3 regions of the Methylomonas sp. AM2-LC genome follow, and region 2 is predicted to be linked to each of the others. Evidence: riboswitches for the same ligand, from Rfam matches in the RefSeq annotation. Region 2 holds a riboswitch; each other region holds the start of a gene.
What was found. A riboswitch is a leader RNA that binds a small molecule or an ion and turns the genes downstream of it on or off. The one in region 2 is predicted to bind cyclic di-GMP.
Positions count from the first base shown of each region.

Region 1: linked by a shared signal. The riboswitch ahead of ABH008_RS04080 (hypothetical protein) and the one ahead of ABH008_RS22695 (hypothetical protein) in region 2 are both predicted to bind cyclic di-GMP.
Region 3: linked by a shared signal. The riboswitch ahead of ABH008_RS04095 (filamentous haemagglutinin family protein) and the one ahead of ABH008_RS22695 (hypothetical protein) in region 2 are both predicted to bind cyclic di-GMP.

Region 1 covers NZ_CP157005.1:862,107-870,431, reverse strand. The annotation lists gene ABH008_RS04085 (hypothetical protein) at 1-1,657, opposite strand, end outside; gene ABH008_RS04080 (hypothetical protein) at 1,745-2,578, opposite strand; cyclic di-GMP riboswitch class I at 2,623-2,702, opposite strand; gene ABH008_RS04075 (hypothetical protein) at 3,296-3,781, shown strand; gene ABH008_RS04070 (EAL domain-containing protein) at 3,803-5,581, opposite strand; gene dhaL (dihydroxyacetone kinase subunit DhaL) at 5,738-6,394, shown strand; gene ABH008_RS04060 (glutamate-5-semialdehyde dehydrogenase) at 6,841-8,079, shown strand; gene nadD (nicotinate-nucleotide adenylyltransferase) at 8,079-8,325, shown strand, end outside.
Region 2 covers NZ_CP157006.1:64,041-72,365, forward strand. The annotation lists gene ABH008_RS22675 (conjugal transfer protein TraH) at 1-1,372, shown strand, start outside; gene ABH008_RS22680 (conjugal transfer protein TraG N-terminal domain-containing protein) at 1,378-4,479, shown strand; gene ABH008_RS22685 (YbaB/EbfC family nucleoid-associated protein) at 4,523-4,897, shown strand; gene ABH008_RS22690 (NF038129 family PEP-CTERM protein) at 5,155-5,844, shown strand; gene ABH008_RS22695 (hypothetical protein) at 5,960-6,337, opposite strand; cyclic di-GMP riboswitch class I at 6,421-6,507, opposite strand; gene ABH008_RS22700 (hypothetical protein) at 6,581-7,366, opposite strand; gene ABH008_RS22705 (metal-dependent hydrolase) at 7,707-8,261, opposite strand; gene ABH008_RS22710 (glycine zipper family protein) at 8,287-8,325, opposite strand, start outside.
Region 3 covers NZ_CP157005.1:871,040-879,364, forward strand. The annotation lists gene ABH008_RS04090 (POTRA domain-containing protein) at 1-1,323, shown strand, start outside; cyclic di-GMP riboswitch class I at 2,143-2,219, shown strand; gene ABH008_RS04095 (filamentous haemagglutinin family protein) at 2,256-8,325, shown strand, end outside.

The DNA.
Region 1 (8,325 bases), on a different replicon from region 2:
TTGGTACGCGGCAATGGTTTAAATTAGTGCCTTTAGAAGTAGCATGGGTATATGGATTAACCGGTCTGCTTGGATCGAATGCCGCATTCAACAAAGTAGCGCTGCCACCAGTAGTTGAAGGAGTATAAGATGTTGGGCCAGAAGCTCCCAGAGCAGAACCCAAGAAGCCAGAAACTTGACCCCAAGATTGTACACCTGTCAGTGCAGTCGCACCAGGATTAACACCGGTACCGGCTGCGATAGTGGTGCCCACTAAAGCGTCCAAGTTTGCAATATGCAATGGATCTTTGATCAGAGTAACGATATCAGTGATCAAAGGACTGGTAGGTAGAGGGCCTTTACTTACAGCGACCATTTCTGACCACAATTTCCAACGACCATTCACTACGTTATAAGCAGAAGGCGATACATTGTCGACTTTAATAAAACGATAGTTTTTAGCCAGGTTAGCATTACGATCTACACCTTGAACAGCAATAGCATAACGGCTGTTGCTGGTACCTGTTGCCGCAGGGCTAGGAGCCAAGGTTGGATAAGGCGTAAAAGTACCTTCTGCAACACCATTATTTAAAGCATCAAGACAGGCGTCTACATCAGAAGCACCGTTCATTGAATGGATAACTTTAACGCCATCAGCAGATTCTTGGCCAATTGTATTTTTAACGGAAGAAGTTACAAATGCTTCGTCATTATTACCATTGCACGGAGCGTTTTCGAATTTAATATTCAAAGTTGCCCAAGTACCAGAACCTGGTGTACGTGCACAGATATGTACAGTAGAACCGTTTGGCTCAGCAGCGTTAGCAGTCGCGGTACCGTTATACAGATCCGCACCACCATCTAAATTGTCGTATGCTACGTTAGCCCAGCTACCAAAACCATTATTAGCAAATAAAGTTGAAACTTGCGAAGTAGTCAGGTTAGGCATACAGGCTTCAGATTCTCTCAATGCACCCGGAACTGAATTACCTGTCGCACAACCTGTAGGCAACACGCCAGCTGCTACAGCAACAGTTTGCATGGCATTACGCAGATTCAGAGAAACAGCAACACCAAAAATTTCAGTTGCCATTGAAGTGTTAGTCAAACCTGCTATATTAACACTACCGTTACTAGCTGAAGAAAACTGAGCTGAATCGACGTCTGAGAAACCTACATCAGCCAATTGACCGGTAGTGGCAAGTGATACAGTACCACCAGTACAATTAGAAATTGCACCAACAACAGCAGCGCCAGTTTGGCAAGCTGTTACATTAGGAGCAGTGGCTTCGTTAACAAAAAACTGTAATGTACCGTTTGCATTTTTAAGCGCATTGATAGAACCGCCACCATCACGTTTGTGCATCACCAAATAAGGTGTTGTCAGGTTAGCGTTAGTACCTGCGTTAGAGCAGACATAAACGAATGCTGAATTGGTAGAATCGGCAATTTTGTAAACTGGGCTTACGCTAGTATTACATTCGCTACGCAACGCTTCTTCCAGGAAAGGAGTAGCAGCGGAAGAACCAGTGATATAGCCTTCTGTTTTACCGGCGGCATTGATTGCAGTCCAGTTTGGTGTACCAGCACCTGTTAAGGGTACTGCTACAGCAGTAAATGCTTGCGCTTGACCAGCGAAAGCCGCTGCAACCGCAGTTGCTAAGATTAATTTTTTCATGATTTTTCTCTGAAATTGTTGTATTCAAGGTAAGCTGAAAAGCCAGCACATTTGCTGACTTTTCAGTTTGTCTAGGCTAGCGAGTAATTATTTACGACGATTTAAACGCAACATGCCTAACAGACCAGCGCCAAACATCCACACAGCAGCAGGAACAGGTACTGCTGAAGTAGGTGCTATAAAAGACAGAGTATTGCCGCTTAAAGATACAGCGCCCAATACAGCTGCATCACCAGCCAAATACTCTGCTACTGTAACTTTATGCGAACCTGTACCTGAAGTTACATTAGTGCTGGTATCCAAATACAAACTGATTTGTGAACCATAAGCAGCAGTTGGATCATAAGTTGCATTCACACCGCTCAAACCAGCGTATATGCCAACAGGTGAATATTGGTTACCACCAGCATTGGTAAACTGACCATATGTACCGTTTGCAGGAGCATTGGTAACTAAGGAGCTGTTTCCGCCGGCAGAAAGATTAATTTCACCAGATGCGATAGATGAAGCTTGTTTTTCTACTGAGCTTACTACACCAGCCAAGCTTTGTGTCAAATAACCAATGTTAGTGTTACCAGTTTGCAACAGATTGTTGCCACCGCCATCCAGAACTAAATAGCTAGTAGTAGCAGCATTCATGCCGTTAGTAAAAGCAGTCCAGTTGCTGTCAGTGCTCAGGTCATAAGAAGATGCGAATGCTGACAAACCTGAAGTTTGGATTTGAGCCATAGTAACGCCCAAATCGTAGTTAAAAGTTCTACCTACGCTACCATCTGTATTAACATAGCTTGAATCATACACAGACAAGAAAGCTTCGTTGCCTGTAGCTGGAACAGAGTTGTTAGCCAAAGACGCGTTTGCAACACCAGAGGCAGTTGCCATCAGTACTGCAGCAGCAAGCAAAGTTTTTGTAAATTTCATTTGTAAATCCTTATGTTTTAAAATTAAAAAATCTAAACACATAAGTTGACAGCCCAGCCATCTTAATAATTCAAGATCTGTAACTTTCCGCCCCTACCTCACGACAGGTTTAGCTTTGACACACTTTTGTTTAAACGTTTACTACACCTTTAGAGGTGTCGAGTTCCCCGCTACCATTTTTTATTACCTTATCACCTACTCCCTAACCTCTTCCTTATCCTCTTCCCTGTTCGTGCCATCCATGCTCCCTAGTACACTCCAAAAACCTTTAGCCTGACCGATACTCACGGCATTCTGTGATACACCACGAATTATTCCACACCGATATGGTGATTTTCGTTACACATCCGTGACAGTTTGCGGAAATGTAATACAAACACACATCAAATCGACTTGTTCGCTACGTCGAATTGCAACAAGCAAGCACAGTAAGTAAATAGTGGTTAAATTGATCGAGTTGCTTGCTGTTTGGCTGTCTCTTTATGTGCGGCAGATTATTTCAGAACTAATCGTGGATTACGGTTACACCCTAGTGACAATTCGCGAAAACACCCCACAGATGTATTACACTTACACCCCCGCTCTGCTGACTTAAGCCATATAAAACAGCAATTGTTATAAATCTGTAACATTTGTGCTTTACACTTCCCAGCCGTACTCGGGGTTGGTACCCGGTTTTTTTGCACGTACCGTGTGCATAACGGAAAAGGATCTGCATTGAACGAAAACGACTATTTGCTGGACGATAAAAAACATATCGTCTCTATGCGGCTGAATAATGCTGATCGCATATCTATGCGCTCTACAGCTGCGCGCCTGTTTGTGCGCGAATCGGAATTGTACCGCTTTGCTGTGTATCATTTATTACACAGACTGCATCGCTTACACGATGAGTCTAGCTCTGGCAGTGATTTACTCCCCTTGTTTCTGGAATTCCGCGAGGAACTTAATTTCCACCTGGGTTTAAAAAAGAACCAGTTGTTTAAAATCTTTAATGGTAAAAACACCGCTCCGGATAAATTTGTGGCCATGTCAGATATAGAGCTGTTGTTACTGCCACACCATGCAGTACGCCAACGCCTGTTACAAACCGCCGATGCCAGCAAATTTAAACAGGCCAATACGTCAACCTGGCTGGAAGCTTATTTACTGGATAAGTATCGACTTGAACAGCCAGAAGATAAAATGGTCGTTGAAGATTAACCAGAGTGACAGCATTGCGCTTTAATACTGCTGATACCAACTGACTAGCTCCGCCTCGGCCATCGGCTTGGCAAAATAATAGCCTTGCACTTCGTGACAGTGGTAGGCAAGCGCACAATTTAGTTCTGCAACCGTTTCCACACCTTCTGCCACCGTTTGCAAACCCAAATTATCCGCCAGCGCAATAATAGCCTTTACTATGGCCTGATTTGCCGGCGTATTTTCTATATTACGAATAAAGGATTGATCGATTTTAATGCGGTCAATCGGAAACTTTCCTAAATAACTAAGACTGGAATAACCGGTACCAAAATCATCTATAGCCAGTTTAACGCCCTGACTGCCTAATTCGTTTAGGGTTTGCACCGCCAATTCGGCACGCTTCATAATCCCGCTTTCTGTCAGCTCCAATTCCAAATATTGTGCATCAATACCGGTGTCTTGAATAATGCTCTTTACCTGCTGGCAAAATGCCGGTTGTTGAAATTGTAGTGCCGAGATATTAACCGCCATACGCAATGCGGGTAAGCCTTGTTGCTGCCAACGCAATTGTTGCAGACAGGCCGCTCTAAGCACCCATTCGCCTATGGGTACGATTAACCCCGTTTCTTCGGCAATGGGGATAAATGTAGCTGGCGACACCATGCCTAAATGGGGATGATGCCAGCGTAACAAGGCTTCTACACCAATAATTTGGCGATCACTTAAACGGATTTGCGGCTGAAAAAAAAGCGAAAACTCATTGGCTTCCAAAGCCATGCGTAATTGGGTTTCTACCCCCATGCGACTGATTTTACCCGATTCCATTTCCGGGCTGTATATCATGTACGCATTACGTCCGCGCTCTTTTACTTCATACATGGCTGCATCGGCTTTGCGGATTAAGCCATCAATATCTTCTGCATGTTTGGGATAAAAAGCCATGCCCATACTGGCGGTAATTTTTATGTCACGACCAAAAACCGGCATAGGCAATTGCAGTTGATCAATAATAGTTAACAGCACTGCTTCAGCATCTGTCTGGTGATTAATATTTTGCAAAATCACCACAAACTCATCCCCACCCAAACGAGCGACCGTATCCGATTGACGAACACTGGATAGTAAGCGCTCAGCAGTAATCATCAATAAACGATCACCAAAGCTATGCCCCATACTGTCGTTAATAAATTTAAAGCGATCCAAATCAACAAATACCAAAGCCAATACGGTTTTGTTGCGTGCCGCATTTTGACAGGCTTGTTGCAGACGATCATTGAATAGTAGGCGATTGGGTAAACCGGTTAGCTGATCGTAATGCGCCAGCATATAAAGATCGCGTTGACGACGCAAAGTAATACATTCCAGTAAGGCGTGGCCAGTTGCCATGCCGACATAGATGCCGTCTTCCAGCACGATAAAACCGCTAACCATATGCCGCATACCGGCATCCAGAATAATTTTGGAAATGTCATCAATATTGGCATTGATATCAACAATAATAGGATGAGCGTCCATAATTTCTGCAATAGATGTTTTATGCAGCAAATCTCTGGCAAACGGGCGGAGAAAAATTTCTGTCATCCGCCCACGGTCGATAATGCCAACCGGGATATGATTTTTGTCAATAATCACTACCGCCAGTAACTCTTCGTTGCTGATAAAATGATCCAACACTTCTACACAACGGGTTTTTATGCTGATGGGTTCTACATAGATCAATAGATGTCTGACGGAAAAAGAGAACTCATCCTCTCCGAACGGTTGCTTTTTAACATCGTTTAGAGCAATATCGAATGAGTCTATTGGGAAAAACATCATGTTTTTTACACCCATTAAAAAAAGTTTCTTTAAATTAAAGCACTTATTTATGACGATTTAATTACAGCGCCTTTTAGGCAAATCAACGGTTTTTATTCCTCCTTAGCAGTTTTATAATTCCCACTCAGCCTATTATCTTGTTTGTTTGGAAACATTATGACCATTACCCCTAAAGTATTTCCTGTTTTAATTGCTAACATCAAACAGTCCCTTGACAGTCAGGCTGAGTCTATAACCGCACTTGATGAGGCCATCGGCGATGGCGATCATTTGCTCAATTTACAACGTGGCTTACAGGCTTTGGAAGCCAACAGTGCCACCATTAGCCTGTTATCCTGGCCTGAAGCCTGGCAGAAAATAGGCATGCTGTTAATGTCGTCTGTCGGCGGCGCCTCCGGCTCTTTGTATGCCACTTTATTTTTAAGTTTACACAAACACAGCAGTGATCGGTGTTTGGATTTTCCTCACTTTTCACAAATATTTTCCCTAGCCATTGCGGCGGTAAAACAACGCGGCAAGTCTGATGTAGGCGAAAAAACCCTGTTGGATGTATTAATTCCTGTTGCCCATTGCTTACAACAGAGCGCGGAGGCTAATCAGGATTTAACACTGGTTTTAGATAACCTTTGCCAGGTGGCGGCAACGGGTGCAGAAGCCACTCGCGACATGCTCGCCACTAAAGGCCGGGCATCGTTTTTAGGTGAACGTAGCCGTGGCCATATTGATGCTGGCGCTAAAACCGCAGAACTAATGATATCCGCCGTAGCTAGCGTGTTGAAAAGCGAAATTGCAGTGGGCCAGATTAAACCATAGAACTAAGAGTGTAGTAAGCATTAACTTTCCGGTTTGGCTCAACCCGTTTGTATTAATTTTCTTCCGATACGTCGCCCGTTGATTGGCACATCTACGAATTACACGCCTTGTAGGATATACCAACCAACGAGCGGCGCATCAATCTTGCACAATGTGCGCCACCTATACAGGAAAGTAATTTTTAAGCAAATTCTTAGTCAGCATACTTATTGTGCAAACACTGACAAAACCCTGATTTAACAGGTATAATACTGAGATGCTACTTACTTAAGAAACATTTATACATTCAATGACGTAGGCTGGGTTGAACAAAGTGAAACCCAGCCTACGGCCTATACCACACATACCTATAGGCTATAGTTATATAAAATATACCCTTAAGAAAGCGCCATTCGTATAATACCCTTTTTATATTTATCGGACAGTGTGTGAATACTAAAGAATACATGCAGCAATTGGGGCAGCAAGCCAGACAGGCCGCCAGAGAGATTTGCAAAGCCGACACTGGCCAAAAAAATCGCGCCCTGTTGAACATAGCGGAAGCAATAACAGCTGCCAGCGCCACCTTAAGCGTGGAAAATAGCAAAGATCTTCAGGCCGGCCGTGCTAATGACATGGATGCAGCCTCGCTGGATAGACTGGAATTAACACCTCAGCGCATGCAAGCCATGATAGATGGCTTAAAACAGGTTGCAGCCTTACCCGATCCTGTGGGTGAAATTACTGACTTGAGTTTCCGACCCAGCGGTATTCAGGTGGGTAAAATGCGCGTGCCACTTGGAGTGATTGGTATTATTTATGAATCGCGCCCCAATGTTACTATTGATGCTGCGGCTTTGTGCCTTAAAGCAGGCAATGCCTGTATTTTACGCGGCGGTTCCGAATCCTTACACTCTAACCGCGCCATTGCCGCCTGTATTACACAAGGATTGCAGGCTGCGGGCTTACCTGCTGAGTCTGTACAGGTCGTAGAAACGGCAGACCGAGCAGCCGTGGGTGAACTGATTACCATGAGCCAGTATGTCGATGTGATTGTGCCGCGCGGTGGTAAAAGTCTGATTGAACGTATCAGCCGCGAAGCCACTATTCCAGTGATAAAACATTTAGATGGTATCTGCCATGTGTATATTGATGGTAAAGCTGACATCCAAAAAGCGGTGGCGATTGCACTCAATGCCAAAACCCATCGCTATGGCGTGTGTAATGCAATGGAAACTTTATTAGTCGCCGAAAGCATCGCCGTTGAAATTTTACCCATTTTGGCAGCATTGTTTGCTGAAAAACAGGTGGAACTAAGAGGCTGCCTGAAAACCTGCTCTCTGCTTGATAATTGTGTACGAGCCACTGAAGCAGATTGGCATACTGAATATCTGGCCCCGATTCTATCAATTAAAATTGTTACTGATATAGACGAAGCTCTTAGTCATATAAACACTTACAGTTCGGCCCATACCGAAGCGATTGTTACTGAAGATTACAGTCTGGCACGACGTTTTTTACGTGAAGTCGACTCCAGTTCGGTTATGGTGAATGCCTCTACGCGTTTTGCCGATGGTTTTGAATATGGCTTGGGCGCTGAAATTGGCATTAGTACCGATAAATTACATGCCAGAGGTCCTGTAGGCTTACACGGCCTGACTTCTGTGAAATTTGTAGTTTTGGGTGACGGTCATATCAGGCACTGATGATTGGTATTTATGGTGGCACCTTTAATCCTGTCCACTACGGGCATTTGCGCACAGCAGTAGAAGTAAAAGAACGGCTGGCACTGCAGCATATACGCATGCTGCCTTGTCGCTTGCCTGCACATCGACAACAACCTGAAGCATCTCCCGAAATGCGCCTGTCCATGCTGGAACTGGCCATTTCTGCAACCCCAGGCTTGCAAGTTGATCAGCGCGAACTACAGCGACCGGGACCGTCTTATATGG
Region 2 (8,325 bases):
ATTTCTTTTATTCATAACACTCATTGGCATCATTAACACGGTAAGTGCCAATCTAAATGAGGAAATGGCAGGCGTATTTGGGGACTTAATTAACGTAACTCCTGCGGGTTCATACAATACACAACGTCGCGGTGTGATTGCGGGCGGCAGTATATCCATGAGAACTCAAACAATGAACCCTAATTTGATTTCTTTTACGCCACCAAGTATCAACGCAGGATGTGGCGGTATCGATCTGTATGGGGGATCTTTCAGCTGGATCAATGGCGCACAATTTACACAAATGTTACGTAATATTGCGCAAGCTTCTGGGGGTTATGCATTTCATTTGGCTATTGAAGGAATGTGCCCAACCTGTGCACAGGTTATGGATAAACTGCAAGATGATGTTAATAAAATTAACGCCATGATGAAAAACTCATGCACCGCTGCAAAACAGATAGACGACATGATAGGTGTATCAACCGCAGCAACGGGGATAGATACCTATGTTCAGAATAAAACTGCTTGGCTGCTTGGAAAGCAAGGTATTGTAAGTGACTGGCTAAAACCTCTAGACCCTTCCAACGCAACAACTGCGACACAAACAGCTGCTCAAAATGGAGTGACTAATCAAATTACAGGAAATGTAATATGGGCAGCTCTAACACAAAGTAATGTTCAAAACTGGTTCTCTAAAAACTCAACCAATCCAACGCAAATGAACCAAGCGCTTATGAGTCTAACTGGTGCCCCTATATTAGGAAATAATGGTGATGGTACCGACGTTCTTCAGTACGTTGCTCCAAGTATTCTTAATGTAGCTGATTTTGTCGAAGGTGGAGATGTCAAAATTTACCAGTGTGAAAGCGCTGCTTGCTTGCTTCCCGGTGGAATTAAAAACACAAAAGTAATTACTTTAATAGGAATGCGCACAAGAGTAAAAGATATTTTGTATGGTGGAGGTACAAATCCAGGCGGCTCTGGATTATTGAATGCGTATTATCAAAGAAAAGCAAGTGGAATTGTATTTAGCGCATCAGAGAAAGCATTCATTGAAGCGGCAAATCCTGGCGCATTGGCTTTAATAAGGTCGGTGGGAACAGAAACTGGGACAGTGGGCGTAATAGGCGAACAATTGGCCGATGTATTATCCAGAACCATGGTTAAAAACTTGATCGAAGATATGTATACAGCGGTATCGAGAAGTGTTGCTTTGGCTGATTCACCCATGTTAGGCAAAGCAATGGACACAATGAAGGATGTTAGAGTTCAAATGGATTCTGAAATGAAGATTGCTGCAGATTCAACTGAAGCCATCAATGTAATTATTAGTGTACATCACAACATTAAAGAATCACTCAAGAATAGATTACAAAACCAAACTAAATAAAAATTATGAGCTTCAATATAATCAGTATCGGCGATGCAGAGATGTTATACCGCGCTTTTAATGGTGTGGCAATGATATTTAATGGCAATATCATGGACAAACTGATTGCATCAGGGTTTATTCTGGGGACAATAATTACGGCAACTTCGTATGTTACTACGTTTCAGTTGTCACTAAATAGTATGCTTGCAGGGATAGTCATGTATATGACTCTGTTTATACCGCACGATGCTGTAACGATAGAAGATGCTTATACTGGACAGGTATATGTAGTTTCAAACATACCCATAGGGGTTGCTGCGCCACTTTCAATTGTATCGCAAATGGGCGTTACAATGACAACCTACTTTGAAACCGCATTCTCTTTGCCTGGACAGGCTCAATTATTAGCGAATGGATACCTAAATTCACTGAATGTTTTACTTCAGTTAAGAAAGATTGGTACCAATGGAACAGCAAGATCAGACCAAAGCGGGCTTGGTGATTTAGGCGCGACATTAAATGAATACGTTGACACATGTGTTGGTTTCGATCTTGAGCAAACAATTGCTCCGCCCGAAGTAACGCGCGAAAAGATAAACAAAGCGGATGATCTTTGGGCCGCACTCGCGACAACGTTAATCAATATGGATATAAATGTAAATCTACCTGGCGCTACTTCGTCTTCACAGAAGAACTGTAATGATGCGTATGTAGCGATATCTGATTATTTTAAGACTGATGCAGGAGCCGCATTTTTGGATAATCAAGTTGCTGCAACCATGGGCATTGCTAATGGTGAAGATACGGCAGCAAATCAAATAGGAAACGCAGCCAGTGCTCTATCTTTGAATGGCATTAATGCCCAAACTTGGATGCAAAATGCATTACTAGCAAGTTATCTAAGAGATGGCCCCGTTGCTTATATAAAAAGACCTGCTATTGAAAATATGAATTTGCAGTGGGCAAGTGAACAAAGCATGTTTAATCAAATAGAGCGTCCATTACTCGCTTTTATTGAAATGTTTACAGTTGCAATTTCACCTATTGTTGCATTTTTAGTGGTTTTAGGTGCTGCTGGAATTGGAATGATCACTCGATATATCCAGTTGATGTTATGGATTTCTTTATGGGGTCCATTGCTGGCAGTATGTAATTTATATATCACAGTAGTGGTTACTCGGTTAATGAAAGCATTAGCATCTCAAGCAGAAGCAAATGGTGGCACTATACAGGCCATGGCTATTCATGATGATTTTTATGTTAATTTGGAAACATGGCTATCTGCAGGTGGCATGCTGGCTTCAAGCGTCCCGGCTCTTTCATTAATGATCGTCTATGGTGGGGCTGTAGCAGCAACAAACCTTTCCTCTCGAATGACTTCTGCCGCGAGTAGTAGCGCAAATGTGGGTAGCATGGCCCCCCCTCCATTGACCGTTGATTCTCCTATGAAAGTTGATAGCAAAGGAAACTTTAATGCCAACACAGCCGGAACAAAAACCGGTATGGCATCAACCATGATCAGTACTGCTCAAGATATGTCCAGTGCAGTCTCAAGTAAACGTGAAGCAGCGAGTTCAGCAGGCAAAAACTTTACGCAAGCAACGGCAAATATGAATCAAATTTCATCTAAAACAGGTACAAGTACAGCCGTAGGAAAAAAGGTAGCAGAGAGCGTTGGGTCACAAGTAAGTGCTGCTAATAGTACGAGTGTCGGTTCTGGCGGATCAACCAGTACAATGTCAAGTTTAAGCGACAAGGAATCTGCATCAATACAGAACACAGCTGGTGCAGCGGCAAAGGCAGGTACGCCTGCCAGAATGATTGGAGCGGCTGTATCATTGGGACTTCAAGCCAGTGCCGGTACATCTAAAGAAAGAGCGGATATACTTGGAAATATGGCCCAAGCAACATATGGATCACAATCTACCGCACAAGATGTGCAATCAGCATCATTCCAATCTGAACAGTCCGAACAAACAATGAGCACTAGCGAGAAGGCGAAGATGCAAGCTACTTCAGAAGCATTCAATAGTGCATTGACGACAGGCATAGCAGCAAGTGAAGCATACACCCAAGCAGCTTCTGAACAAACAAGTATGGGTGCAGGATACACAGGCTCATTCCAACAAGTGGCTAGTAAATTGGCCAGTTCACAATCAAGCATACGTGCATTAAATTTAGCAGATCAAGAAATGCTGTCAAGTATGGGTAGTGCCGATTATGCTGATCTAAAGGGTCAATCTGCAAAAGCAATTAATGCTTCAAGTGCTATTTTAAGTGGTCAGCAATCTGATGCATTAAATAAATTTTTAACGCTTAGAGCTCACGATCCTGCTGCAGCCGCACAGATACTTAATGACGCAGTTATGCCGCCAAATAGCAATGGTGGTGGAAGTGGCGTTAGTTTTGGTGCACATGAATTTCAAGGAGGAAAAGGGATTGGGGATATTGTTAGCCCCGAACAAACTGCCAACATGGAAGCTAGATCTCGATTTAACGGTTCAGGTGGTCATGGTATTGAACACGAAGTTGATGGAGATGGTTCACCTGGTTCACCTGGTTCACATGGTTCACATGGTTCATCTAAAAAGATTGGTAGTACGGGCAATCACAATTCTGGATACGAACACGGTGGTTCGTCAAAAGGTAATCACCCTTCAGGATCGAATTCTGGTGGTGCGACTAAATCATCAACTAATGTAAGTGGCGGTGGAACTGGAAATTTAACATTTGAATCTGTTCAAGCAAGTGCTAAAGCAATTAAAGATCAGAGTGAAAATGCTAAGGCCTATGCTTCTGCAAATCCATTAAAAACAGGCGTAGATGGTTTGGATACAAGTAATACATATGAGCACGGAAAAATTGCTGCCGGAAACCTTGCAAAAGGAGGCGCCGATGTTGCAGTTGGTATTGGCAATGATGTCTTATCAGCGGGTCAAAAATTCACAGACGGAGCAAAACAAGTGCTGCACGCAGGAGCTGTCACCGGCAATACTGGTGTGGCAGTGGTTCAAGATGCGATAACCCATCTAGTGACTGGTGATAACCCCGCTCCTGCACATAGATCTGTCAGTAATACCGATGTACCAGTAATTGAAAAACCAGATAGTAATTCAAATAAATAACCGGCAAATAGCCAGAATATCAACCTAAAAAGAGGAAATTAGTATGAGTTTCGGAAAAAAGAAACCTAGCAGTGACATTAAATTGAATAGAAAGGACTATGAAAAAAACCAAAAAAAAATTGGTAATGAATTTGAAAGGCTAATGGCAAGCTATAAACAAGATTTTGATAGCAGAGAATTTAAACAATCCATTGATTCTGATCGTATTTCTGTCGTACTGACTGGAAATAGACAAGTAAAATCAATTCATGTTGATCAAGAACTTTTGTCGACAAATTGGGAAAATGTTGAAGAAAATCTGGTTACAGCAATCAATCAATGTATTAGCGATATTCACATTGCTGATGTGGAGTTAATGAAATTAGTTCAGGATGAACTTGCTGACAACCTGGAAAATATTCTAAAAAAATCGGCCTAAATGAGAAATCTAGTTTACTAGTTTTAAATTCATACAAATAAAAACAGAAATTACTCAGGTGCTTGGTCGGCTAACTGAATGGTGGTCTCATTGGTCCGTTGCTGGGTATGCATTCATTGCATACTCTACGGGTGACCAGGCTAATTGTACTAGAGCATTACCCATAAAAATTTATAGAACGTTTTAATTTATCTAGATAACTATTTAAGTTTTATCTATAAATTGAAATACAAACTGCTTTAAACAAGGAGTACGAAATGGCACAAAAAAACACTTTTACACATTATCTGTTGGCTCTAATCTGTAGTCAATTTATGTTAATGTCCGCACATGCCAACGATATATTATCATCTAGCAATAACCAGCCTGTGACACCAGCAAACGAAATTTTCACGACAATCTTTACCAAGCCTTTAAACGGAACAAATGCAGAATTAGTGTTTGATTTTAACGCTGGCAATGGACACCTACCCAACTCGGTCACTATTACCAACTTTATGACTGACGGCATTCAGTCGCAGGTTAATTCCACTGTAATAGGTGATGTAACCGGGAATCTCTCTTCCACAGTTACCCTTAATAACACACAGCATCATAATGAGGTTATCCAACCTATTACCTTGGGTAACACCATAGGCTTTAGTTTCGAAACAACGAATAATAATGACCCCACTGCGACTATAGCCGATGCATTTTCAGTTTATTTACTCGATGCTAATGGTCAAAGTCTGTTTACCACGACAGATAAAAGCGGGGCTAATTCGTTGCTAACCTATACTTTTGATGGCGGATTCACTATGAATCACGCCACAGCCGATATTAGTAATCCTGTCACTTGGGCAATAGCTATGTCTGGGCCAGTGCTTGCTACGCCGCTACCGGGTGCTTTGTGGTTATTTGCTACAGCATTCATCGGTTTTTGTTTAAGACAAAGTCGTCGTTGTTGAGTTCCGGGCATAGCCCACACCTTCAGTCATCAGTGGCAGAAAGCGTGGGCTTCAACATTATCCATAGAAGTATCGTTGTTAAGACTCAACCAGCTCTCTTTCAAATAATTGTCAATCATCGAGCATGGGGAACAACAGCCATATCGTCAGCAATAGCCTCTCCAACATGATGAATAGCACTACTCAATTGGGTAAACATTTGTTGTTCAGCTAATCGTGAATTGGCATCCGGCATAATGACAGCCTTAGTTCCGTAGCGCATAACCGAAGAAACCCTTGCTGATAATACGCCTGGTACACTGGCAGCAAAATTATCAAAGTCATTCGCAGCCAACTCCAAATTTGGATTGGTATTGTAGTGATCCAATGTATCAGGAATCGAATGATTGGGTGAAAAAGCAACAATGGGTTTAGTTTCGTCAACACCAGGAATATTGGCCGCGCCATAAATTAGTGCGCCTGAAACAAGAACGCTTTTTACAAGGGTTAACATGAGCTGTCTCCTGATATTAGGTGAGACAGGGAAGAGGGAGTTTATCGTGGAGGGCTGGAGGCTACTGCTTTCAGTCTCGCGACTCTGGTAATCCCGCTGCCCCTGACATTTTTTATCATGGGTCGGTAACTTTGCGTCCCAGCCTCACGACTGGTTTGCCATTTTCTGTCACACAACTTTTTAAGTTGATTACATTATAGTGAACAAAACTGTAATAACCATGATGTGTTTCACAATTCTAAACTATTGTTTTGGTGCTTTTAAATGTGAAATTTTGTTTTCAATATGCGGTTTAAACGTACGCAATTCATCGGGATCTTTGCAAAACATGGTTACAAGCACACGACAATTATTACGAATAGAGAACACATAATGCAAAGTATCATCTGGGTGTTTCCATATTTCAGGGGCTTTACCGTACTTATTCAATTTATGACTCATTACGTTTGAAGGCATTGGGACGATCTGAATGCGATCTTTAAGTCGTCTGAGTATATTACGCCAGGCGTTTTGCGTATTAATAGTTCCGCAATATTCAGCATATCTTTCAAGAGCGTGCTTGGTAATAGCAACTTCACCCAATCCTTCAATTTGATATTTCTCAATACCACAATAATCGGTACTATCAACAACAGGAATTGATTCAAGCTCACTATCGTCCGGAAACCATGATGTATCTTTGGAAACTTCAATGACCGCGTCGGCATATCTGGTTAGAATTGGATATGCATATTCGATCAATTCATGCTTGTCGCAAGACTTTTTTGAAATTTTTTTTATGGCACCCTTTGACACAACAATTTTAAGATTAATGCCTGACCTATTTTGGGAATAGACACGACCATTATCGTCACCCAGAAGGTAACGAATTGCGATCAATTCTGCAGAAGACCTCGCATCAGAACAAGAAATGGGCAATGTCACATCAAGCCCCTTGCGACGATTTTTACCGGTTGACCAATAGACTCTAACAGTTACATGACTGGAAGAGTTTGATTCTGAAGCTGCAAATACAGTTAATACATCCATCGAAAGCGAAAAATTTAAAAGGTGATTGTAGGAGAATAATAAAGTTTCATACTGAAACAGCTCGGAAGCCGCATTCTATTGTTAAAAAAGCGGTAAGAAGGAAAAATAAAGTTGCATACTGACTTGCCTTGATACCTCCACTATCAATCCATAATCGAAAAATAAAGTGTCATACTAAAAGATGTAAAACTTGAGATCACAATTAAATTCAATAGATTAATATTTTGTCGTTGATAGCGGAACGACTTTCCAGTATGCAACTTTATTATTCAGTATGATACTTTTTTACTTGGTATGAATTTTTATTACTCTCCCACAGTGATGCATTTTGCCTACAAAACTAAAAAAATGCCAACCAATTAATGGGAGGTAGAAAAATCTGAGTAAACAGAATAATCACTAAAACAATCAGTATCTCTGATGAAGAACCTGATTTATAAACGTTAAATGTTACTCTTCTTCCAAATGGATTTAACAAAGGAATTCCGGCTGGAGTCAAAATATCTAAGGCCAAATGCAACCAGCATGCAATAACAAACCCAATCATAGACAAAATGATTGATCGAATAAGTAATCCGTCAAAGCTTAAGAAAATTGTTATGACAAGTATTGAAATTGCAAACCAAAAAAAAGGCCAATGGGTTAATGTTCTGTGAGGGATCAGTGATCGACGTTCTTTAGTTTTTGGATTAAAGGAAGGTATTTCAAGTCGATCTGGACCTCTTGATCCAGCCACAATACCCAATGCAATCATTAGAAGGGCTCCAGAAGAATGAAGTTCCAAACTGTATCCTGAGAAGATTTCTGATATAGCCGTATTTAGTGACCATTCGTTTGATCTTAGAAGCGCGATAGAGACGGAGGATGCAGTTACATAATGACCAAAAGGAGACATACCGATTCACTAGTTAGAAAGATAGTTATTTAGATGCGTTATGGCCACGATATCGAAGACAGTA
Region 3 (8,325 bases), on a different replicon from region 2:
GTGGATATCCCGGAACAGGATGTTAAAGGTGGTCTGGTGTATTTACAGGTGGTGGAAGGTAAAGTTTCGCGCCTGCGTGTCACCGATTCCCGCTATTTTTCCCTGGGCAAAATCAAAGCAGGTATTCCTGAGTTAGCTGAAGGTAATGTACCCAATTTGCCAAAAATGCAAAAACAATTGCAAGATCTGGCGGCGCAAAGTCCGGACCGGCAAATCCAGCCCGTGTTGCGGGCGGGAGAAACCCCTGGCACGCTGGAGGTGGATTTAAAAGTAAAAGATGAATTACCCGTACATGGACGAATAGAGTTAAATGGGCGTAACACCTCAACCACGTCGCGCTTGCGACTGGTTAACTCTTTGCATTACGATAATTTATGGCAAGAAATGCACAGTGCCTCACTGATGTATCAGGTTTCTCCGGAAAACAGTGCAGAAGTGGATGTGTGGGCCGGTACCTATGCGCTACCAGTATTTGATAATGGTACGCGACTGGCTATGTATACCGTGCGTTCGGCTTCTAATTCACAAATCGCCAGTGCCGGTGCTTTGTCGGTAATCGGTAACGGTACTATTTACGGCTTACGTTTGGTCAAGCCATTGCCAGCAGTGGATAACTATTACCATACCACTACGCTAGGGGTCGATTATAAGGATTTTAAAGAAGATTTAAACCTGATTGGTGCAGATGCGATAAGAACGCCAATTGCCTATACGCCTTTTTTAGCCCAATACAGCGGCAGTTTTCGTGGCAAAGAAAGCATGAACAGTTTTGATCTGGCTCTGCATTTTTCGGTACGCGGCTTAGGTAACGATCAAACCCAGTTTGCCAACAAACGCTATCTGGCCAGTTCAGGTTTTATGTATTTGTTTGGCGATTACAAATTTCAGCATGATTTACCATATGGAATGGAAGTAACCTCGCATGTTACTGCGCAAGCTGCAGATTCACCTTTGATCAGCAACGAACAATATTCTATGGGTGGCGCAACCAGTGTGCGTGGCTATTACGAAACCCAGGCATTGGCAGACAATGGTGTGTTTGGTTCCGTGGAATTGCACTCACCGCATTTAGAGCCCATAGAATGGGAAGCTGTGAATAAATTGTTGTTAAGTAGTTTTTTTGATATTGGCAAAGGCTGGGTAAAAAGCCCTTTACCAGGAAGCGTCCATAGCTATGATCTGAGCAGTGCCGGGATGGGTTTACGCTTTCAGGTGTTAAAGAAAATAACCGGTGCATTTGATGTAGGGGTGCCGTTTACCTCAATCGGTCGGGTGTCCAGTGGTAATCCGCGCATACATTTTAGTGTAGCTACCGATTTTTAAGCGCTGTATTAATCGTTGCAAAAGTTTTTGCAGTCTATTTTTTAAGGCTGAGAATGAAAAAGATCGTTTGTCTTGAGTTAGTTGAAGGATGGGAGGTGTTTTTCATGCGAGAACGTATGAAACAATTAATATCGGAAATAGGCATTTATTCCTTATTATTCAGCGTAGGGTGGTTTCGGTGCGCATTAAGCATTGATCTCTTATCTGCGTATCGTAACCCATCAGCAAAAGAAATCCGCTACCTGACATAAATTAATGAGTGTGCGCGAATTAAACTGAAGTTTTTACAAAAAAATATTGATTTTGCTAGGTTAGGTTGAATGAAAATGAAATCCAGCTTCGAAGCTTACCATTCATGGGGTTAGGTATATCCGTGTTTCTGTTGGGATGGTCGTTTAGCTAAAATTTGTGGATAGCCAGATATATGCATATATTAATATCCCTATCAAAGTTTTCGTATTGAAATTACCAGATAATAAATAGAATTGTGACAATTTTATTACAAATATATTACGAGTTTAGTCGTAAAATTTTTTTTGAAAAAATCAACACAAATAATTAATGTATTTTTAATATATAGTACTTTGGTACAGTGTTAAATTTACTGTTAAAATATACAATAATAATTAAATATTAACAGAATATGTTTTAGGTTTAGCCTGTTTTGGTATATCTGCAATGGCACTTTATAAGCGGCCTTGCTTGAAATTTAAACCAAACCATAAATTCAGGCTGCATGGATTTACGTAACTGCTCATTCCGGCATCAAAAGTCCGGTAGCTAACCAACTGGGTGAGTAGCAACAAATTGACAAAAATGGTGTGTAAAAGCTAAACCCGTTGTGAAGCGGGGGCAGAAAGCTGCGGGTCTTCAAGCAAGATAGCCGGGTCGCCGCATAATGGAATTAATGCTCAGAGATAAAGGCGAGACCTATGTCCAGTAAACAGCTGACTACCAATAATAACGCGATAAGTTTTTTCAAATTAAAACCACTGGTTGCCGTTGTTCGGGTTGTGCTGGCAGGAGGTTTGTTCTCTGGGCCGGTACATGCGGAGTTGCCAGTGCCGGTTATTGATAATTGGCAAACGTCTGGTAATTCTGATTTTACCAGCGACGGCACAAATATGGTGATTACTCAGCATACTCATAATGCAATTCTAAATTGGCAACACTATAATGTGGGTGCCAATAATACCGTGCAATATAAACAGCCCGATGGCACATCGGTATCTCTTAATCGTATTTATGACATGAATGCCAGCAGCATTCTCGGTCATATCACTGCAAATGGTCAAGTATACCTGGTTAATAATAATGGTTTTGTCTTTGGCAATGGTGCTGTAGTCGATGCCAGTACTTTTGTCGCCTCAGCTTTAAACATCAGTAGCGAAACCATACAAAACGGTCTGGTTGCTGAGTTTAACGATACCACTACGATCAGTCATTTGGGTTCCGCTGCTTTAAACGGTGATTTAGACACAACGAAAAACGCTACAGCGACCACTGTTAATCCCAATGGTTTTATCAGAGTGGATAATGGCGCCAGCATACACGTTTCCGCCAATGGTCAAATTATTTTAGCGGCTCCAACCGTTACCAATGCCGGAAAAATCAGTGGTGACAGTCATGCGCAGATTATTCTGGTAGCTAGTAAAGACAAGGTTTATTTACAACCAGTTTCAGCCACTAGTCCGTTTGCGGGTTTGCTGGTAGAAGTTGGCACAGGCGGCAAGGTTACCAATCAGGCCGCTGGTGATATTTCGGTACGGGAAGGTAATGTTACCTTAGCCGGTTTTGCTGTTAATCAATCCGGTCGGATTTCTTCAACAACCTCTGTCAATGTAAACGGTTCCGTACGTTTATTGGCACGCGAAAATTTAAATAATGGCCCTGTGCAAGTTGATAGTTCAGGTTATTTAGTGCCTGGCCAAACTGTGCGTAGCGCCGATTTGGGTGATGGATTGAGTACGCAGTCCAGCGTTACTTTTGGTACTAACAGTTCAGTGACTATTTCGCCGGATGCTAATAGTGGTACTGCGATTACTGAGCAAACCCAGCCAAAATCCTATATAGAGGCTAGTGGTAACATTATCGACATGAAACAGGGTGCCTCGATAGTGGCGCCCTCAGCCAATGTTAATTTCACGGCTTTGGATAATAACAATCTAGCCATTATCAGTCAAAGACCCAGTTCACTCATTTCCCCTAGCAATACAGGGCGTATTGACCTGGAGAAAGGTTCCTCTATTGATGTTTCCGGTTTGCAAGCTGTGCAAATGACGATGGAAAGCAATGTACAACAGGTTTCGGTAGAAAGTTATAATTTGCGAGACTCCCCATACCAACGTGGCGGAGTGTTGCAAGGTGAAACAGTGCTGGTGGATGTGCGTAATCTGCCCACTATCATTGACGCTGCTGGTGCAGTTTCAGGGATGCATCACAGCGTTTATGAGCGTATGACCTCAGGTGGAACCATAAATCTAAAGGCCAGTGGCGACGTGATTGTTAATAACGGCGCTTCGCTAAATATTGCTGGTGGTTGGCTGGATTATCAGTCAGGCTATATTGCTACCACCCAATTATTATCCAGTACCGGACAATTAGTAGATATCAGTCAGGCAGATCCAAATCAGCACTATACACAAGTTTTTGGTACTGTCTCAGAAGGTAATGTTAAATGGAATGATTATACCAAATACAGTGTACAAGGCACGGTGGCAGGTTATTATCAGCAAGGTTATGTGCAGGGTGAGGCTGCGGGTACCTTGAATGTGCAGGCGCCCGTCATGGTGTTTGGTGGCGATTTAAATGCGCATGCAGTTAACGGCGCTTATCAAACTGGCACGCCGGTAACCGGAGGCAGTTTTTATTTTAATCAGGATGATAATGTCAGCAATGGTAGTGCGGCACTCTCCAACCAGAATGTACTTTTTCAAGCATCCAAACCTACGGTCAACTTTGGTGTCAACGATGTATTGCCGCAAAGCAGTGGTCAACCTCTGGCTATGCAATTGTCCAGTGCTTTAATCAATGGCTCCGGCCTGGGTCATATTTTAATCAAGACCGGTGGTAATATTACGGTTGGCAAGGATGCAGCGATATCTATGCCTGCTTTAAGCTCAATAGAGCTGGATGCTGGCAGTATCAATATTAATGGTAGCATCCATACCTCAGCAGGAAGTATTACCCTTAATAGTTTGGCGGTAAACAGTAACAAGGGGCTTATGGATATAGCTGCCAATTCACTATTAGATGTATCTGGCAGTTGGGTGAACAATTTACAAAATGGCGCAACCTTTCAGTCAACTAAGCCTGCTATTATCGATGCCGGCACGATTAAGTTATCTGCAAGCAGTGATCTAAATATTCATCAGGGGGCAGCAATTAAAGCCGATGGCGGTGCCTGGTTAAGCACTGCCGGACGATTGACTTCAGGTGCTGGTGGTGCTATTGCATTAACTGCGGGTGTCGGGGGCACTTCATATTTTGGGACTCTAGAACTGAATGGTCAGCTGGAAGCGTATGGATTGAATAAGGATGGTAGCTTATCGGTAACGACCAGCCAAAATATAGATATTGGCAATACTGTGCTGGATAAAACCGCATTAACGCTGGGTGTCAATGGCGATAATCATTTTAATTTTTCCAGTGCTTTGGCATTCAGTACCCTGACGCTGAATAGTAATGATGGTAGTGCCAGTCAACTCAGGCTGGAAGCGAATACCCAGTTATTATTAGAACAACAAAATAAAATCCTGACCGGCAACTATCAGCAGCAAGCCAGTGCAGATTCTATTGCTGCTTTTAGTCAAATAACAACATTACCCCACGCTTTGTTGGCACCCGAAACACTTAATTTAAGTGGCTATGCCGGTATAACGCTGGACACTGGTAGCGCTATCACTTTTGGTACTGGCAGCCGTTTTGATGCAAACGGCACAGTTAACTTGACATCTAAAGCAGGTAACGGAATTTATATTGATGGCACTATAAATGCGCTAGCCGGAAATATAGCTGTCAATCTTAAAGCTAATCAGGGAGCATATAATTCAAAACAGACCATTTGGTTAGGTGCAAATGCAGTTTTAAATACCCAAGGTATGACGCTGTTGAATGATCCTAATGCCCTTAGCATCAGTACCGGTAGTGTCTTGAATGGTGGTAATGTGTCTTTGCAGGCGCAAATTGGTTATGTGGTGATGGAGAAGGGATCACAAATTAATACTTCTGGCACTAATCACCAATTTACTGTGGCTGTCAGCAACACTGATGCGCCAGGATTTCACTACGAGTTTCCTGTAATCGGCTCAAATGCCGGTAATATCAGTATCACTGCTGCGGAAGGCTTGGTACTGGATGGTACGTTTTCTGCGCATGCCGGTTCTGCTAGTAACAGCGGCGGCAGTCTGGCTGTAACCCTCAATCGAAACAACCGTGGTGATAATCAAGCTGGCGATTTACCAACTAATGCTTTGCAACTGAATGTAGTGCAGGCTTATCAGCAACTATTGTCCCATAATCAAGGTTTTGGTACCGATTTAAACGGTTTTTTGGGACAGGCAACAATAAGTAGTGAGCAAGTGACGCAAGCAGGTTTTGATAATCTGCAATTGACGGTACCTAATCAATCCACTGGTGTGCAGGGCACAGTACAATTTGAGGGAGATGTTACTTTAAAAACGGCTTCCAGTATTAATATCGATGCGCCTAGCATTGCCTGGAGCGGACTGAATGGCAGTAACTCTGGTGTAGTTAAGTTGGACACTTCTCTGTTAGAGCTGGGTTCTTCCTCCATCCAGTCACAGAATAGTACGCCCATCACCGGCGGTGGTACCCTGCAAACCACTAGTAACGTCAACTGGACACAATTAAACGGTGCCTTGGAGTTAACCGGCTTTAATCAGGTAAATTTAAGCAGTGTGCATGATTTACGCGCCGTGGGCGTGGTATCAGCTACTGATAAAACCGTCATTGGCGAATTAACCACAGCAGCCAATCTGAATTTGCATGCCAGTCAGATATATCCGAGCACATTGACTAATTATACCTTTAATGTCATTGGCGATAATGGTCAGATTACTATTTCAGGTAGTAATACCGATGTTACCCCCTTGGCGGCAGATGGCAAATTGACCATCAATGCCGCGGTGATTGATCAAAACGGTGTATTAAAAGCGCCGTTGGGTAGCATAGCTATGAATGCCAGCAAATCTATGGAATTTTCTGCTAACAGTGTTACCTCTGTGTCTGCGGATGGAAAAACTATCCCGTTTGGGGTAATTTCTAATGGCTTATGGGAATATCCGTTAACGGACCAAAGCGGAAACACTTCCTCTTTAGTGTTTGATACTAAAACCACTGCAGGCTATGTCGCTGTGGGTGTGAAAGACCTAAGTTTTAATTCACCTGTCATCAAATTTGATACCGGTAGTGTGGTAAATGTTGCTGGGGGCGGGGATTTGATTGCAGCTGAATTTCAGGCGGGTTTAGGTGGTAGCTCTGATTATCTGGCTAACAGTAAAGGCTTTGCTATTTTGCCCAGCTTGGGTTCATCCTTGGCTCCTTATGATCCGAATTATTCTGCAAGCTTTAACTACGACCCACGCACCACTGTTTACTTAAGTGGCTATGGTGATCTTCCTGCAGGTTTTTATACTATATTACCGGCAGCCTATGCAGTTTTGCCGGGCGCATATCTAGTCACGCCAGTGGCTAATACGACCGATCAATCCAGTACTACCTATCTGGCTTCTGGTGTTCCGGTAGTTTCTGGATATGAAACTATTGCAGGCACTAATATTCATGATTCGCGAACCAGTGGCTTTATGGTGGAAACCAGTGCTCAGGTAAAGCAGCACTCTTTTTATAATATTCAGACCGCAAACAACTTTTTTACCGCTAGTGCTAACACAAACAATACCAGTCTGCCTTTGTTGCCTAACGATAGTGGTCAAATATCCATCGATGCAACGACACAGTTACTACTAGATGGCACTTTTAACGTGGCTTCTGCGCATGGTGGTAAAGGTGCCAAAATGGATATTTCCGCGCCACTGATTAAAGTTGTGACCAGTGCCAATTATGCGGCAACTCCAGGCACGCTGGAATTAGTGGACACCCAGCTGAATAAGTTGCATATTGATAGTCTACTGTTAGGTGGTACCCGCGTATTCAACAATCAAACCGGGGATACTACGCTCACCGCTTCGGCAGACAGTGTAAGTTTCGATACCGGTGTGTCCTTAAAGCAGCTTGATCTGATGGCTGCGGCCAAAAATACCGTTGAAGTGTTAGGTGGTGCGGACCTAACGAGTAGCGGTAAAGTGAATACTGGAGAATCTTTAGTCAATGTTACTGGCGATAGTGCTCTGTTGCGAGTTTCTGCCGACAATCAGATAACCATCAATCATAGCCAGTTATCCGGTGTAGCTGGCGTGGTTAAAATTGATAAAGATGCAAACATAACAGCTAGCAAATCCATATTACTGGATGGCAGTTATTCTACCCAGTTGAACGGCAATGTTAATATTAAAAATGGTTCTTTAAGTTTGGCAGCTAATAGTATTAATCTGGGTAACATTAGTGCGGTAAGCACAGACCCTTCGTTGCCACAGCCGTTAAATTTGTCTAATGATGTTTTAGCTGCTTTTGGTGCTGATACCCTGATTTTAAATAGTCGGAGTGCAATAAACTTATATGGCACTGTTGGCGAGTTTGATAGTCTTGGCAATCAACATCCGTTAAGTTTTAATAATTTGGTGTTGAATACAGCGGCTTTATCCGGTTTTAATCAACGTCGGAATGCCGTAGAGTTAGAAGCGACTAACTTAACTCTGGAAAATACTCAAAATGCATCATCAAGCATTGCTGGTAAAGGCCTCGGTATACTGGATGTAATAGCAACAAACTTTATACAGGGTAATGGCGTTGTTAATGTAGATGGCTTTAGAACAGTTAATGTTACTGTTGCAAATGAATACAATGCCACAGGTAATGGCACAT